Regions from separate parts of the Evansella cellulosilytica DSM 2522 genome, predicted to be linked through region 2. Evidence: a T-box and tRNA genes for the amino acid it is inferred to sense, from the RefSeq annotation. Region 2 holds a T-box; the other holds one or more tRNA genes.
The links. The T-box of region 2 lies ahead of argS (arginine--tRNA ligase). A T-box ahead of a tRNA ligase gene usually reads a tRNA of that ligase, here a tRNA-Arg.

Region 1 (8,179 bases), 1.7 Mb from region 2:
CTCTATTTTTTTCATATGTTCTACAGCTTGATAAACGTCCTGTTCTCTAACTCGATAGCTACTAACTACATCTTTCACCTCCTGCTGTCCACCCATTAATTCTAGCCCAAGAACATGGAGTGCTGCTGCCCATAAATTCCCTATAGGTGGTGACGGTGACTTCGGATAAAGTGCAAATAAGTAGTGCCACCACATTTGTTGTACCATCTCAAATAAGGAAGGACTTTCTTGACCCAAGTTTTTCTCAAGCTCTTTTAAAACGAGTGTTCCGAATTCTTCTTGAAAAACATCTTCTAATTCTTCTATGTTTACAATAAAAGTTTCACCAAATTTATGTACTTCAATCGAATCTTGTATGTTTAATTCCTTTAGCATTTGTAATAAGTAGCTTTTAAGTACCGGATTGTTTTGCTCCCCTTTTAAGAAAGTTCTATAAGCATGCTGGACAACTTCCGAATCCATTTGACTTAGCTTTTGCAAAGCCCCCCACTGCTGCTCAGGTTCGCCTTGTTCTAATAAGTATAACCAATCAGAAACATCTTTTTTTGTTATGTCTTCAATATTTTCGTCATGGATTTCTTCATTTAAACTTTCAACTGGTGGTGAGATCATTTGCCTTGAGAATTCTAATAGCTGATAAAACGATTCTGCCATTTTGGGAGGTAGTTTTTCTTCCGACATAACTCCTTCCAATAAGCTTTCCACCTTTTGATAATCTCCGAGTTGGACTAACAATGACACATACACTTGCAGTACTTCATAATATTGTCCAATTCCTTCATGGAGCATTGATTCACAATGATCTTTCGCTTCATCTAGTCTTTCTAACTCAATGTTTGTAATGACTAAGCCATATCTCGCCTGTGGATGTTCAGACTCAAGTTCTGTTGATTGTTCAAAATACTTTAAAGCATCATAATATTTTTTTTCTTTCAATGATGCCATCCCTTTTTCAACAAGCCTAGTCACAAGACCAGGAAAAAGGATAACATTATTCTCATGACTATCGACTTGTTTCCCCATAGTATTACCACCTTTGTCCTCATTTCAAGGTCTAATTAGATGAACAGATAAAACTTAGTTTTTTGAATTCAATTTAACAAAACGAAACATTCGAGGCATAATTTAATTATTTATTACTTTTATTCAGTTTACCAATTCAAATAATGAAAAACAAATAGTTATCTCTGAAATAGACAGGTAATATGATCTCCCGAAGAGTATGTCCTTTTGAAAGAAGATAAAAATTAAAATTACTAAGTTTTTAATGATAAGTATTTGTTAATGATGTTAGTACACATCTGAAGGGGTGATGTACATATGACAACTTTTTTCTTATTAGCATCATTCATTTACGCAATTGCTAGAAAAAAAATAACATTAACACCTGTAAAAAAGGAAGTACCACCATTATCAAAGAGCACACGTGCTATTTATGATTATATTACAGGAAAGGGATACTATGTCAGTTGTTCATTGAAGTATGGTTTATTAACAATCCCTTTATGTTTAAGACCATTCAAGATAGCCTTATTAAAAAGAAGTACTTTTTCAAAAATAAAAAAGTGGTATTTATCCTTATTAGGTTGGAAGGTGTTTGTTGTTGCATTTGAAGATTATGAAAAAGATGAGGAATTAAAAAGATTATTACAAATAGTAGAAAGGAGAAAAAGTTTCTTTAAAAGTGACCATTATAAACAAACCCCGTAAATTTCCTTTGCATAGCGGGTAGTTATAAAGAGCTGGCTGTCCCAAAAGCTATTATATTTTCTAACAATGCTCGATTCGCCGCGTGCCTACTATAAGAAATCCACTTATAATGGGCTTTAAGAGATTGCGGCGGCACCGCACATTGCATAGAGGATGACTCATAAGGCAAAATTCGACTTTTGAGTCATCCTCTTGAATTTTCCAGACATCATTCAGAAGGTCTATTAGGACCGTCTAACTTTTTGTCACCATAACCAGGTGCATTTTCTCGCTCTGTACGCTTGTTTGATTGGCGTCCTCTTTCGATAGCTTTATTTTTCGTATTTTTTTCATGCATGTCTGCCATTCTAAACCCTCCATTTTATGTAGATCAAATTTGATTACGTTTTTACTATTCCATAGGAATTAAAAAATATGTACATCTTTCATATGAAATGATTAGTACTAAACACACTACTCTTGCTCTATTTGTTCTTAAAAATTCTGACACCGGAAGATTTTTCTTATATATCTATATGCTTTGAATTATTCTATCGGTACTTACTCTTCTTCATGTCTTTCCTATCTGCTCTGAGAAGCGTGCTATCGGCACTTGATCTACTTTCGTTCTCTACTATCTGTTCTGAGAAATGTGAACGGTATTAAGATTTCAACAAAAAAAAGAAAGCAATAATACCACTTCTTTGTGAAGAAGTGGTATTAACTAATTTACTAAGAAATAAAACTTTTCTTTTATTAACATTTTAAGTACTACTATAAGTTTTCAAAACAACAATTAATCTGCAGTATTATCCTTAATTATTATCATTTAGAATTTCACTAATTATCTCCGCTAAGTATTCAGCAGACTGCTTAACTTCCTCTAACGTGTTATATACGCCACCAATATCAATAAGGATAGATTTATCATGTAAATCTTGATTATAATTGCGATCAGTAGAAGCTAGTAAAAGGACTCCTCTTGATAGTTCAGGATAACGTTCCTCAAGAAGTTCATGGAGTTGTTTAGCAAACTCTGCATTTTTTTCATAGTTGAAATGATTTTCACTAACTATAAAACCTATTTTTGCAACTTCCTCATCATTAATTGTGGTAGTTGTTATATTACGTGGGAGACTATCACGATGAATATCTAATAACATTTTTATACTGTGATGATTATTTAAAACAGTGTTTATATTTTCCCTAGCTACATTATAGGATTCAGTATATTCAAGATTTTGTTCTTCAAGCATTTTCGTGTAATCTGTATCATCCCATAATACTGGAATACCTTTACTTTCTAATGTTTCCCCTAAATGTTTTCCTAATAAAGTAACATTAACTGTTTTATCATAAGCTGTGGCAAGGGCGTTATCATCCTTCCAATCTAATTCTGGAAAAAACGATTCGTGTGTGTGGGTATGGTAAATATACACTAATGGCTCTTCAGTATTTGTTAACGTCTGTTGTTCTTCAAATACATTGTCACTACTTATAACTAATAAAAAGAAAACAATACTAGCAACTATCGTCACTATACCAGGTACAAGTAATTTGTTTTTGTTTTTTCGTGTAAAGCGGTGAACTAGGTTTTCTTCTAACTCTTTTTCAAAACCTTTTCGAATTAAAATAGAATCTTTATTTCTTCTTAAACTATCTATTATATCTTTATCATCTTTACTTCCCATTATTAAGCCACCCTTCTCCTTTAGAATCTCCTTCTGTAACCATCTTTTGTCTAAGTAGCTTCAGTGCCCTATGATAAGAAACTTTAATATTTGTTTCTGAACAATTTAAGATTGTAGCGGTTTCTTTTATGGAAAACTCATTTATCCCTCTAAGAATAACGATCATTCTATAACTAGGTTTTAATTCCTGTAAATAGTTATAGACCTTTGATATAGATTCCTTATGTTCCACAATCTCTTCTGTAGATTTGTTATTTGATGGAACAAAATTTAAGAATAAATCCCCTAAAATCATTCTCCTTTTTATTTTACGATAATGGTCAACCGCAACATTTCTCGCAATAGAAAATATAAATGTTTTTAATTCTGATTCTCCTTTAAACTTAGAAATAGATTTAAATAACCTAATAAAAACTTCTTGAGTTAAATCTTCGGCTTCATCATGATTATTTGTAAATGAAACAATAAAATGGTAAACCTCTTTAAAATATTGCCGATAGATTAGACGAATTTCTTCCTCTGTATTTATTTGTTCGTTCAAATTTTCCCCTCCCTTAAATTCAATTTCTAATTAGTCGTACCAGCTAGGAAAAGGTTACAATGTTTTTTTACATTTAACTGATATTAATTAACACTACACTCTCAATCAATACCCATTTTTTATATTAATACAAAATTATCAATACTCTTATTGTAATTGTATATTAGGTTCGGACGCTATATAAGGACAAGCTGTAGCTGAGGATGTACTCTCACAATATGCTAATAATTCATTTACAATTTAACTGTAAATTACCCCCTACTAACTAAATAAAGCTAAAGACACTCACCGTGATAAGTGAGTGCCTACATAATCTCTTATTTACTTTTCCACTTTCCATATCTCTCTATATAATGTAGCTTTAAAAACTTGTGTCATTCCTCTATTTCCTTTACTGTGAAGTGTTCAGTGTCATATAGCTTCAAAGCCTTCTCAATTTCCTTTTAGGTCTTCCACCACTTCTCCCTCTTGCCCTATATTGTTTTCCAAAACTTAACTTCAATCCACCAATTATCAAAGCAAAGTGATAAGAAGGCTTTTAAACATTTTAATCGTGTAAGTTTAGTTTGGTTACTTCCATTCACGCTATATTTTTTCTGAATTAATATCAGATACATAAGCAATTTGTATTAGTATTATAAAATGTTTTACATGATGTATAATCATTTATAGTTCGACTTCTATTCCCACTCACTTTCATTTGCCTAGTAATAACTTCTAAAGCCTTTGGAATAGTAATTGAATCATTTAATACTTTTTGTAAGATTCCGCCTTCAGTGGCAACGTTATAGCGTGGAGCGGGTATTTCTCCAATTATCTTTCTTATGTCCACATCAACATCTAAAATACCTTTTCTTTTCGTCATACAAAAAACCTCCTATACCGAAAGTGTATAAGTCGATATACGGTGTAATTTCTTACATGACCGTTATACTGACCGTTTCACTAAATGATATAGAAGGCTTATATGATGCTATTTATTCATTATGTAAATGGCGTCCCAGGAGAGATTCGAACTCCCGACCGACGGCTTAGAAGGCCGTTGCTCTATCCAGCTGAGCTACTGGGACATGGAGCGGGTGATGAGAATCGAACTCACGACATCAGCTTGGAAGGCTGAGGTTTTACCACTAAACTACACCCGCATATTTTTTTATTCTGTTTTTTTTAATCCGCCTTACAGTCTCTTCCTCTACTTGCTTTTGCTTCGATGCGTATCCGTCGAGACAACTCGTAGATCATTCGACGATGTAAACGCTCGTGGCTGAGGTTTTACCACTAAACTACACCCGCATATTTTTTATTCTGTTTTTTTTAATCCGCCTTACATGTCTCTTCCTCTACTTGCTTTTGCTTCGATGCGTATCCGTCGAGACAACTCGTAGATCATTCGACGATGTAAACGCTCGTGGCTGAGGTTTTACCACTAAACTACATCCGCATATTTTTTATTCTGTTTTTTTAATCCGCCTTACATGTTTCTTCCTCTACTTGCTTTTGCTTCAAAGTTATCTCTTTTTTCTGTGAATGAGGATCGTATTAAATCAGCGACATATATTAATATATACAATCCTCATTCAAATGTCAACCTTATTTCAAAAAAGTTTTATTTAATTTTTCCTGAGGCATCCCATCTACAGAATAGTAGTTCACAGAAGTGCCTTCATCACTCGTTTCAACTATCACGTATGTACCTAAGGGGTACTGTCTCGGTAGCCTTATGCTACCAGGATTTATAATTATAACACCATTTTGCTCAAATGCAACTGGTATATGCGTATGCCCAAAGCATACAATATTTGCACCTGTTTCTTGGCTTTTATAAATGAGATTCATCTCATTCATTTTTACATTGAGCAAGTGTCCATGTGCAACGAATACTTTCGTCCCTTGAACATCGATCGTTAGTTCTTCAGGGAAGTCTCCTCCGAAGTCACAGTTCCCTTTCACTATATGAACGTTCTTTAATAATGGAGAGCTTTTTGAAAGCTCCGAATCTCCACAATGAATGATTGCATCTACTTTTTTTTCATGACGATCAATCACTGCTTGCATTTCTTGCTCCCAGCCATGGCTATCACTCATAATTAGTGCACGCATGTTATTCACCTTCAAACAAATTAATTATATTAATATAGATAATTGCAACCTTATAACGACCACTTATCCCACTGTTGCTGCAGTAGAAGCATTGCATTCGCACGATGACTTAGTTTGTTTTTTTCTTCTCTACTAAGTTCGGCCATCGTTTTTTTCAGATGTGGTAAATAGAAAACCGGATCATAACCGAAACCAGAATTCCCACGGGGGGCCGTTGCAATAATTCCTTTACATGTACCTCTAATCGTTCTTGTCTCTTGGCCGGGTATATAAACGGCAATAACACAAACAAATTGAGCTGTTCTATTGTTATCTGATATTCCTTCTAGCTCTTTTAAAAGCTTTGCATTGTTTGCAGCATCATTTTTTTCTTGACCAGCATATCTTGCTGAATATACTCCCGGTCTACCGTCTAATGCATCTACCTCTAACCCAGAGTCATCTGATATCACGATTTGTCCTATTTTTTTACCGATTGTTTCTGCTTTTTTTATTGCGTTGTCCTCGAATGTATCCCCATCTTCAAGAACGTCAATATCTTCTTCAAGATCTAATAATGATTTAACCTCGATTCCCCTTTCTTGAAAAAATGCAGTAAACTCCTTCACTTTCCCTTCATTTTTTGTAGCAACAAACAAGCTCGTACTCATTTATTTCTCCCCTTCTACTAATAGATGAGGCGTTTGTATATAGTCAGAAATAGGACCGAGTGCTTCTTTTTGGTGGAGGAACAACTCGTTAATGCCTAACTCAGCTAAATCAAGCATTTCATTTAATTGCTTACGTGAAAATGTTGCCTCTTCCCCTGTACCTTGAATTTCTACAAATTCACTATTTCCTGTCATAATAATATTCATATCAACATTCGCCTTTGAATCCTCTATGTAATCTAAATCAAGTATCGCTATATTCCCTTCATTTACACCAACTGATATTGCTGCTAAAAAATGTTTTATAGGAAACTTTTTAATTTGCTTAGCTTCCTTTAATTTATGTAGAGCTAAAGCCATGGCAACAAATGCCCCCGTTACAGACGCCGTACGCGTACCGCCATCCGCTTGTATGACATCACAGTCAATCCAAATTGTTCTCTCACCGATTGCATCGAGATCTACTACTGACCGTAGTGCTCTACCGATAAGACGCTGAATTTCCATCGTTCTCCCACTTAATTTCCCTTTTGCTGACTCTCGAATATTTCTTTGCTCTGTCGCACGTGGAAGCATAGAGTATTCTGCTGTAATCCAGCCTTTTCCTTGCCCTCTCATAAAAGGAGGAACTCTATCTTCAATGCTTGCGGCACAAATAACTTTCGTTTCTCCGAAAGAGATTAAAACCGAACCTTCAGGGTGTTTTATGTAATGAGGAATAATGTCAACTTTTCTAATATCATCTGTTTTACGACCGTCGTGGCGCATCGTATCACTCCTTTTTTATAAATCGTAGTTCACGAAATTCATATTGTCATACCTATGCTATTTTAACCTAAAAAAGCATAGAACTAACGCTCCAATCCCGTTTTCTTATGAAAAACGTTATAACAGATTCACAAAAGCTGTTATTATTGTCTTTCCCAAAAAATAAAGGTAGCTTTTTTGCTACCTCTTTTATAGTAATCGTTTATTCTCTCTTTTTCAAATAAAGCTAAAAATAAATCACATAGGGAAAAATTTATCACTATTTTTGTTTAAAACGGTGGAATCCCGCACCTCTAAAAACTAGTTAGTCTATTAAATTTCACTGCTAATTTTATACTTACTTTTTGAGAAATTGAATAGGGTGACCCAATTGTTTTTCATCATTTGAGTCACCCTTTATAGATTATTACGAGTCTTTATTTATTTCTTTAATATTCTCCAGTATTGACCATATTCGGTCTTGCAACTGGTTCAGTAAGCGTCTCACCAGAGTTTACTTCGATTGATGATTCTGAATCGACTTGAAGTGAGACATTTTCAACAGTCGGTTGTTCCGTTAGTGAATAAACAATCATATTCAATACATACTCTGAAAGGGCTGTTCCTTCAGACATATTTAAAAGTGCCTCGTTGAAATTTAGTGTAAGCGTGCCGTTCGCAAGCTGAGGAGCATCTAACAGCTCAACACCATTAGAAAATTCAGTTAAAAGCGGTGACATCATTCCTGGACCTTTTATTAA
Region 2 (8,179 bases):
TTCCTTCACAGGGATAGTAGATTCAAGTCCATCTCTTACGACAGTCGCTTCCTTCGGTGTCACATCGACTAAGGAGCGAATAGACCTTCGCGCGCTTTCCATTGAATATCGCTCTAACGCTTCACTTATCGCAAATAAGATGACGACAAGTGCTCCTTCCCCCCACTCACCAATAATGGCAGCTCCGATAATCGCAATTGTCATTAGAGTTTTCATATCAAATTGTAGCTGAAAAAGGTTTTTTAACCCTTGTAAAAATAAGCGGTATCCACCAATCACTATTGCAATTAAAAAGACGCCGATTGTTAATAGATGCCCTTCGCCGTAAGAAAACACAAGACTCCAGCCTGTAATGACAAGTATACTAGCAAAATAGACAAGGATATTTTCTCTTTTTTTCCAAAAAGGTTGTTGCGGCTCAGCCGATTCACTTTCTTTTCTCACCTTTAAATTCTCAAAAGCACCTGCTTCTTCTAGTTGTTCTATCGTTACTTCTCCATCAACCTTTATTTTTCCAATAGAAAAATTGACTGTTGCATCATCGACAGTTGAAATGTTCTTTACGTTTTTTTCAAATCGTGCGGCACAATTAGCGCACGTAAACCCTTGAACGACAAATTGCTCACTATTTTGTTTCGTCATCCTCCATTTTCCCCTCTCGTTGATGATCAAAAGCAATTTTAATTAATTGCTTTACATGATCATCATCTAAACGATAGAAAACAAGCTTTCCCTCTTTACGATGTCTTGCTAATCCTTGCTTCTTCAATGAGCGTAAGTGATGAGAGGCTGTTGCTGTAGATGACTGAATGACGTTTGCGATATCACATACACAAAGTTCTTCCTCTAATGTGAGGGAATATGCAATCTTCAATCTAGTAGGGTCAGCAAGCACTTTAAAAATATTGCTCGTATCAGTAATTTCCTCCTCTTTCATTTCTACTTTTAAACGACCTACCTTTTCTTCATCAAAGCAATAAATATCACACGCGTCTTTTGCCATTTTATTTCCTCCAAACAACATTCAAATGATGGTTTGATTATAACATAAAGTAAAAAACATTCAAATAATTGTTTGAATGTTTTTGAAAGATACGGCGAAATTCCACCAGCTACACACATTGCTTAGAGATTCACTCAAAAGTAAAAATTCGACCTTTTGATTGAATCTCTTATTCTATTTAAAACTTTTTTCGAATAGAATATTTATAATCAAGGCTCGTCAATCAGATGCTACCGGAGGTTTTATATGCTTATTTATAGCCTACTCTTTCTTTTTCCGATTACCCTTTATTTCATAGCTATGGCACATAAACAAGCAAATCGTACAAACATGGAAAAAATGATGTTAACGATGGGTGGCGCTATGATAATAGGGTTTACGATTGGTATTTTCTTTGGGGGGTTATTTTATGGTGACTTTTTTCTATCCCTCATGATCAGTTTAATAACTACTTGTTTAATAGGTTTTGTCATAGGAATGCCACATGGAAAACTTCCTATTATAGAAGGGGTTTTTACTGGAGGTATGGCAGGTGCAATGGGGGCAATGACTGCGGAGATGCTCAACATTCCCGAAGTTAGAATTTTATTATTACTATTATTTCTGCTCTCTAGTTTAGGTGGGTTTTGGTGTTTTCATTTTTGGACGAAAAATAAGCAGTTTGAGAAAAAAATACAACGTTTTTTTCTACATTTTTTCACGATGATTTATCTCATCATCGTAACTGTAATTTTTGTTATGTATCCACCTTTTGAAGGAAGTGATAACGATCAAAACCATGATCACGGTCTAGAAGTATTACAATAATACTTTCACTAAATCACGGACAAGTATTTATGAGGGTGACTTAATAGGAAATAATTCCACTTATGTCACCCTTATAAGCCTATCGGCATTTAAGACGCTTTTTTTCTTATTAGCTTTATTGATGGCTCCAAGCCGCCATTCCACCTTTTATGTTTGTAATTTTAGAGAATCCTAGCCTCTTTAATAGTTTACTTGCTTTATTGCTTCTCATCCCGCTTTGACAAATCAAAACAACCTCTTGTTCTTTATTGAGCTCTCCGTACCGGTGCATTAATTCTCCAAGTGGAATATTTTTAAAGTTACTTATATGATTTTGTTTAAATTCGCCAGGAGTACGCACATCTATAAACTGATACTTTTTCTCTTCTAAAATGTCATTTAGCTGATAAGTATTTAATTGTTTAACGCCTTTAGCTGGTATAAACCTTAAAAAAATGAACCAAATAAGTAGTACAGCTATAGCGATATAAAAAATATTCATTACAATCCCCCTCATGTGAGTTTCATCAATATCTACCCGTAGTTAAATTACCTACTTTTCACTAACAAATTAACAGCTTCTTGAATAAGAGGTTCAGTGTCTTCTCCTTTTTCAATTTGCTCTCGCACACATTGCTCCAAGTTAGTACTTACAACTAAACCGAGAGTTCTATCGAGGGCATTTCTTGCTGCAGACATTTGTACGACAATATCTTTACAATCCTTTTCTTCCTCCATCATCCTTAAAATTGCTTTTACTTGTCCTTCTATTCTTTTTACTCTATTTTTCATTTGAGCATTATATTTCATGGCAATGCCTCCTTTTTTTATTCACTACATGTTCGCTAGATCCTATATTTTTAGGGTCAATAATAGAATAGCCAATGACGATAAACCCTTTTTTTCTTAAAAAACGAATGCTTAAATTTCTACTAACAATATCTGAAGAGAGTACAATCACCTTTTTCGCCTCTATTTCTCCATAAAAACGATGTAAGTATGGAAGAGGTATATTCTTTTTATTATCGAACTGCTCTTTATATGCCATATTGTAGTCTCTAACATCTACAATTACGCCATCTTTACACTCATTGACCTCATGAAGTGTCATACAAGCACTAGCGACTGGGTAATACCTCATATATAACATTGGAATGGCTACAAGCGCAGCCAATAAAAGTATCCACATCATCACAATCTATCAGCTAGTAACTTCCCCATCCCATGTAAGCATGCCGCCCTTTACATGAACGAGATCGTCATAGCCTTTTCCTTTCAATATATTAGCTGCCTCTAAACTTCGTTTTCCGCTTCTGCAAATAATGACAACTGTCTTATCTTTTGGAACCGAAGAGTACGTAGATTCTAAACGACTTAATGGCACGTTCGCCATCCCTTCTATATGCGCCTCTTCATATTCATGCACTTCGCGAACATCAACGAAAAAATAATCATCGTTTTCTTCTAGCAATAATGCTTCTAACTCTTTTGTGCTTATTTCTTCTATTCCATATGATAGAAAATATTGATAGCCAAAGTAGCCTATTAATAGGAGTACCGGCAAAATATATATCATTTTATTTTTCATCATAGCTGACCCTCCTCTTACCACATCATTATATACCCCGTTAGGTATGAGATGCAACAATTTCGTAGTGAAAGAAAAGGATGTGAGATATTATATTACATCTTTTCAGGTGCTTGCATCCCTAGTAGCCTTAATCCTTCTGTCAATACGATCGTGACCGATTGTGTAAGTGCTAATCGACTTTCTTGGTGTTTATCTTCTTGCAGTATTTTTACATTTCCATAAAATGAATTAAACGCTTGTGCCAGTTTGATTACATATTTCGCAACTATTGAGGGCTCATATGCAGTAAATGCTCTTTCAATCACAGCTGGGAATTGCTCTAGCAGCTTAATCACTTCCCATGATAAATCACCGTCTAATCCTTTAAAGCTATGTTGCTTCGTCTTTGCCTTTGCTAGCAGCGTATTTCCTCTAGCAATTGTATATTGTACATACGGTCCCGTTTCCCCTTCAAATGTGAGCATTTGATCTAAGTTAAATTCTACATTACCGATACGTTCATTTTTTAAGTCGTGGAAAATGACTGCGCCGACACCTACTTGCTTTGCTACATCGTCTATATTGTCTAGTAACGGGTTTTTATCAATGATATTTTGCTTCGTTTTATTGATGGCTTCCTGTAGTACCTCTTCTAATAAAACAACCTTCCCTTTTCTCGTAGACATCTTTTTTCCGTCTTTCAGTATTAATCCAAAAGGAATGTGTACCATGTCAGCAGCCCATTCCTCGTCCATTATTTGTAGCACTTGAAACAGCTGTTGGAAGTGTAATTGTTGTTCTCCACCTACGATATAAAGGCATTTAACGAAGTCGTACGTCTCTTTTCGAAACTTTGCAGCAGCTAAATCTCTCGTTGCATAAAGTGTAGTTCCATCGTTTTTTTGAATTAAACAAGGCGGCATGTCGTCGTTTAACGTGACAACTAACGCCCCATCCGATTCTTCTAAAATTTCTTTCTCTTCTAATTCTTTAACGACTTCTTCCATATGTTCATTGTAGTAGCTCTCTCCTTGCACTGCATCAAAGGTAACCCCTAACAGTGTATACACTTTGTTAAACTCTTTTAAAGACTCGTTACGAAACCATTTCCAAAGGGCAACTGCCTCTTGATCACCATTTTCTAATTTTTGAAACGATCGACGACCTTCTTCTACGAGCGTTGGATCCTTTTCTGCTTCCTCATGAAATTGAACGTAAAGCTTTAATAGCGTAGGAATCGTATTTTCTCTTACTTCCTCCTCATTACCCCACAGCTTATAAGCTGTGATAAGCTTACCAAATTGCGTTCCCCAGTCGCCAAGGTGGTTTATTTTAACGGATTCATAACCGTTCTTCTCAGCAATGGCAGCAAGAGCGTTCCCGATTACAGTTGAACGCAAGTGCCCCATAGAAAACGGCTTTGCAATATTTGGTGATGAAAAGTCAATGACAACCTTACCTCTACTATTAACATCGTTAGAACCATAACTAGTACCTCGTGCAATCACTTTGTCAATGATAGCCTTACCTACTAGCACCTTATCGAAAAAAACGTTTACGTACGCTCCCTTCACTTCTACCGAGCTAATGCTACTACTTTGTAACTTCTCCGCGATCTCATTTGCGATAATTGCTGGCGATTTTCTTAATAATTTTGATAATTGGAAGCAAGGGAACGCTAAGTCGCCTAAGTTTTCATATTTCGGCTTTTCAATAAGCTGTAATACTTGTTCACTTGTCAGTGGCGTTTCTTTTAGATGTGGCATTAATGCATCTGCAAACATTTCTTTCATATTCATCGGTAACCTCTCCTTTTATTTTCCAATGTAACTACAAATAAAATACAAAAAACCCGTCTCTCAACATGCAAGAGACGAGTTTACCCGCGGTACCACTCTCATTGGTTTATTCATAAACCAGCTTTATAACGTATAACGCCGTCACCCGATTACTCCTACTATCATTTTCAAAGTAATTTCTCCGAAGTGCGCTTCCATATGTTTCTCTCTGCTAGGCTCACACCATCCCTAGCTCGCTTGGAGGATAAAACATATGTACTCTCTTCATCGCCGAATAATATTTCCGTTATCATAAATGATTTACCTTTAAATATCAAGCCTAATATTGTAAAAAGAACATCGTTAAAAGCTCTGTCATTTGCTCCTCGTCTGATATACCCGCTTCATTTAATATCATCAAATCATAGTAAGTTCCGTTACGATGCCAATTTACGACCCATTCATTACTTTCTCTTAAGACGAGAAATGTTTCATCATTGATCTCCCACTCTTCTACATCATCAAAAGCCGATAAGAGACGGATAAAGCCATTTTTACTCATATCTAGCTTCCCATAATAGTCATAGTATGTATGGTAATAAAGTTGACGATGCGTCCCTCCGGCTAGTGCTTGTTCATCGTTATAATCATCCAGTTCCTCTTCTGTAATCTCATTATCTGTCGCCCTTTTTCCGAATAACAGCGTATAGCGATATGGTACCTCATCATATTGATGGTTCTCCGGATCTTGCCAGTCCTGAAATCGGTGTCTCACTTCATATTGAATTGAAACGACGTCCCATTCCTCAGGATAATGAAAGGTTGTATATTGAAAGTTTTCATGTATTTGATTATAAGGAAAACCTTCACCTTCTATTTCTACCTCCGATTCACAGCCTAGCAGGATAAAAAAGATAGAAATAATTATATAGATTCGCATTTTCTTCATTCATTCTCCACTCCAATATTTTCAAATAAACGTTTATTTAATTTTTTGTAATTTGATGCCGTAACGAAAAGAGGTTTGTTTTTATCTTACAACAAAAAAGTGATAAACTATGAGAGATTGCACTTATGACGTGAAGGAGCCTCACGATGAAAGATAAACAACTTATTTCATATATTCATGATGACGACAATAAACAGAAGCTATTTGACATAATCCAATCCAACGCAGCGTTTTACTGTAATAAATGGAAAAAGCATCACGTACCAACAACATTTTCTGGCTGGAATTGGGCTGCATTTTTCTTTACACCTATTTGGCTATCTTATCGGCATATGTACGGCTCAGTTTTAGTCTATTATTTACTCATCTTTTTTATCTGGTCTATTCATACTATTTTTCCGCTATTCGTTTTTTATGGAAATATTGATCCTGCACTAGCGATCCTTTGGACTTGTATCACAACATTTGCCGTCCACCTTTATTTCGGCTTAAAAGGCAACGCACTTTATGCAAGAAAAATAAGTTCACTTTTATTTGACACTAGTGAGGAAAAAGCAAAAGTCCCTCTTTTTCAAAGGACAGGACGCTCTTATATTAGTGCTGTTATAGTTCCGATTACTTTCGTGATACTTTTACTCCTTCCAGCAATAAGGGTAGAGGCATGGATGGATACTTCTACACTACCATATGGAACGTATGTTTATTACGAAGATCATGGGCCGCCTCTTTCTGTTAAGGAAGCGTTAGATCACGAGCTCCCCATCTTTGAAAAGTACACATCTACTGTAGAGTTATTATACTATTCTCCAGAGCCTGTTGGCGATCGCGATGTGAGAGTGGTGCTAGAATTTAATCTTGAAGGTAATTGGCAAACAATAAGAGACCGCACCTATACGTTTTTCCGTTCCGACCGTGTCAATCTTCACCTTTTAGATGCAGAGGACCCGTTATTACAAACTGGCCAATATCGCGTGACGGTTTTTATGGAAGAGGAAATAGTAGGAACACAAAGCTTTTTAGTAGAACTACCTTAAATAGAACGGACGCAAATGGATCATCTTTACCACTTGCGCCCGTATCTTTATAGCTACGATATTTTTGTACCGTTTGGCACGCTTTCATCGACGTTTAGTAAAATAACATCCCCTTTTTCTGGAACTCCCCCCATGACGAGTACTTCTGATTTAAAGCCTGCTATTCTTAACGGAGGGAAGTTGACAACTGCAACGATTTGTCTCCCGATAAGTGCTTCAGGCTCATATCTTTTCGTAATTTGTGCACTTGACTGTTTAATACCTATTTCCTCTCCAAAGTCGATTTTTAGTTTTATCGCTGGAACTCGCGCCTCTAAAAACTCCTCCGACTCTAATACAGTCCCTACTCTCATATCAAGCTTTAAAAAATCATCAAAAGTTGCCATGTCGCCACCCCTTACATATGTATTACTATCACATTCTCCATTGTTATGAAATATCCTTTCCGAATTTCAAGAGACAATGAATCAAATATTTTCGACTGTTTTGTTATACTGTAACTATCGATTTTACAAAAGCAGCTGTGAAAGTTATGTCAATAGCTACACTCACCGCGCACACTGTAAGAAAACCTACTTATAGTAGCATTAAAGATGTAATTGCCACTCTCCGTTTACATCACATTAGTCTCGTTTTTCCATATAAAAATATAGAGGAGGTAACAATCATGACGAATGATAGCACGATCGTAATGATTAATGGTAGTATGAGCAGTGACTCGTTCACAAAAAAGCTATTAGAAAATGTAGAAGACCGCTTAAATAAAAATGGACAAAATACTACAATGATTGACGTAAGAGAGTTACATCTAGAAATCTACGATCCTGATGCTCCTTTTCCAACACAACTAGAGCCAGTACGTGAACAGCTAAGAGAGGCTGATGGCGTCATTGTCGGTGCTCCAGAGTATCACGGCTCCTATACAGGTGCCATTAAAAATTTTTTGGATTACCTCGGCTTTAAAGAGTTTGAACAAACACCTATCGCACTACTAACGACTACCGGAGGGTTAAAGGCAGGTACAAATACACTTAATCACTTGAGGCTTGTTTTCAGAAA

Region 1: it encodes a tRNA-Arg, which carries the amino acid that the T-box ahead of argS (arginine--tRNA ligase) is inferred to sense. The anticodon was not compared.

What each region holds. Positions count from the first base shown of each region.
Region 1 covers NC_014829.1:3,339,784-3,347,962, forward strand. The annotation lists gene BCELL_RS15485 (tetratricopeptide repeat protein) at 1-1,023, opposite strand, end outside; gene BCELL_RS15490 (hypothetical protein) at 1,321-1,710, shown strand; gene BCELL_RS22670 (hypothetical protein) at 1,919-2,056, opposite strand; gene spoIIP (stage II sporulation protein P) at 2,505-3,380, opposite strand; gene BCELL_RS15500 (RNA polymerase sigma factor) at 3,370-3,921, opposite strand; gene BCELL_RS21740 (hypothetical protein) at 4,529-4,786, opposite strand; tRNA gene BCELL_RS15510 (tRNA-Arg) at 4,915-4,991, opposite strand; tRNA gene BCELL_RS15515 (tRNA-Gly) at 4,993-5,066, opposite strand; gene BCELL_RS15520 (metallophosphoesterase family protein) at 5,512-6,021, opposite strand; gene BCELL_RS15525 (XTP/dITP diphosphatase) at 6,072-6,671, opposite strand; gene rph (ribonuclease PH) at 6,672-7,439, opposite strand; gene BCELL_RS15535 (GerMN domain-containing protein) at 7,868-8,179, opposite strand, start outside.
Region 2 covers NC_014829.1:329,238-337,416, reverse strand. The annotation lists gene BCELL_RS01695 (heavy metal translocating P-type ATPase) at 1-642, opposite strand, end outside; gene BCELL_RS01690 (ArsR/SmtB family transcription factor) at 626-1,003, opposite strand; gene BCELL_RS01685 (hypothetical protein) at 1,250-1,810, shown strand; gene BCELL_RS01680 (rhodanese-like domain-containing protein) at 1,926-2,291, opposite strand; gene BCELL_RS01675 (metal-sensitive transcriptional regulator) at 2,339-2,599, opposite strand; gene BCELL_RS01670 (rhodanese-like domain-containing protein) at 2,589-2,981, opposite strand; gene BCELL_RS01665 (rhodanese-like domain-containing protein) at 2,991-3,380, opposite strand; gene argS (arginine--tRNA ligase) at 3,473-5,158, opposite strand; T-box leader at 5,226-5,438, opposite strand; gene BCELL_RS01655 (hypothetical protein) at 5,478-6,086, opposite strand; gene BCELL_RS01650 (DUF2628 domain-containing protein) at 6,233-7,120, shown strand; gene csaA (chaperone CsaA) at 7,174-7,506, opposite strand; gene BCELL_RS01640 (NADPH-dependent FMN reductase) at 7,788-8,179, shown strand, end outside.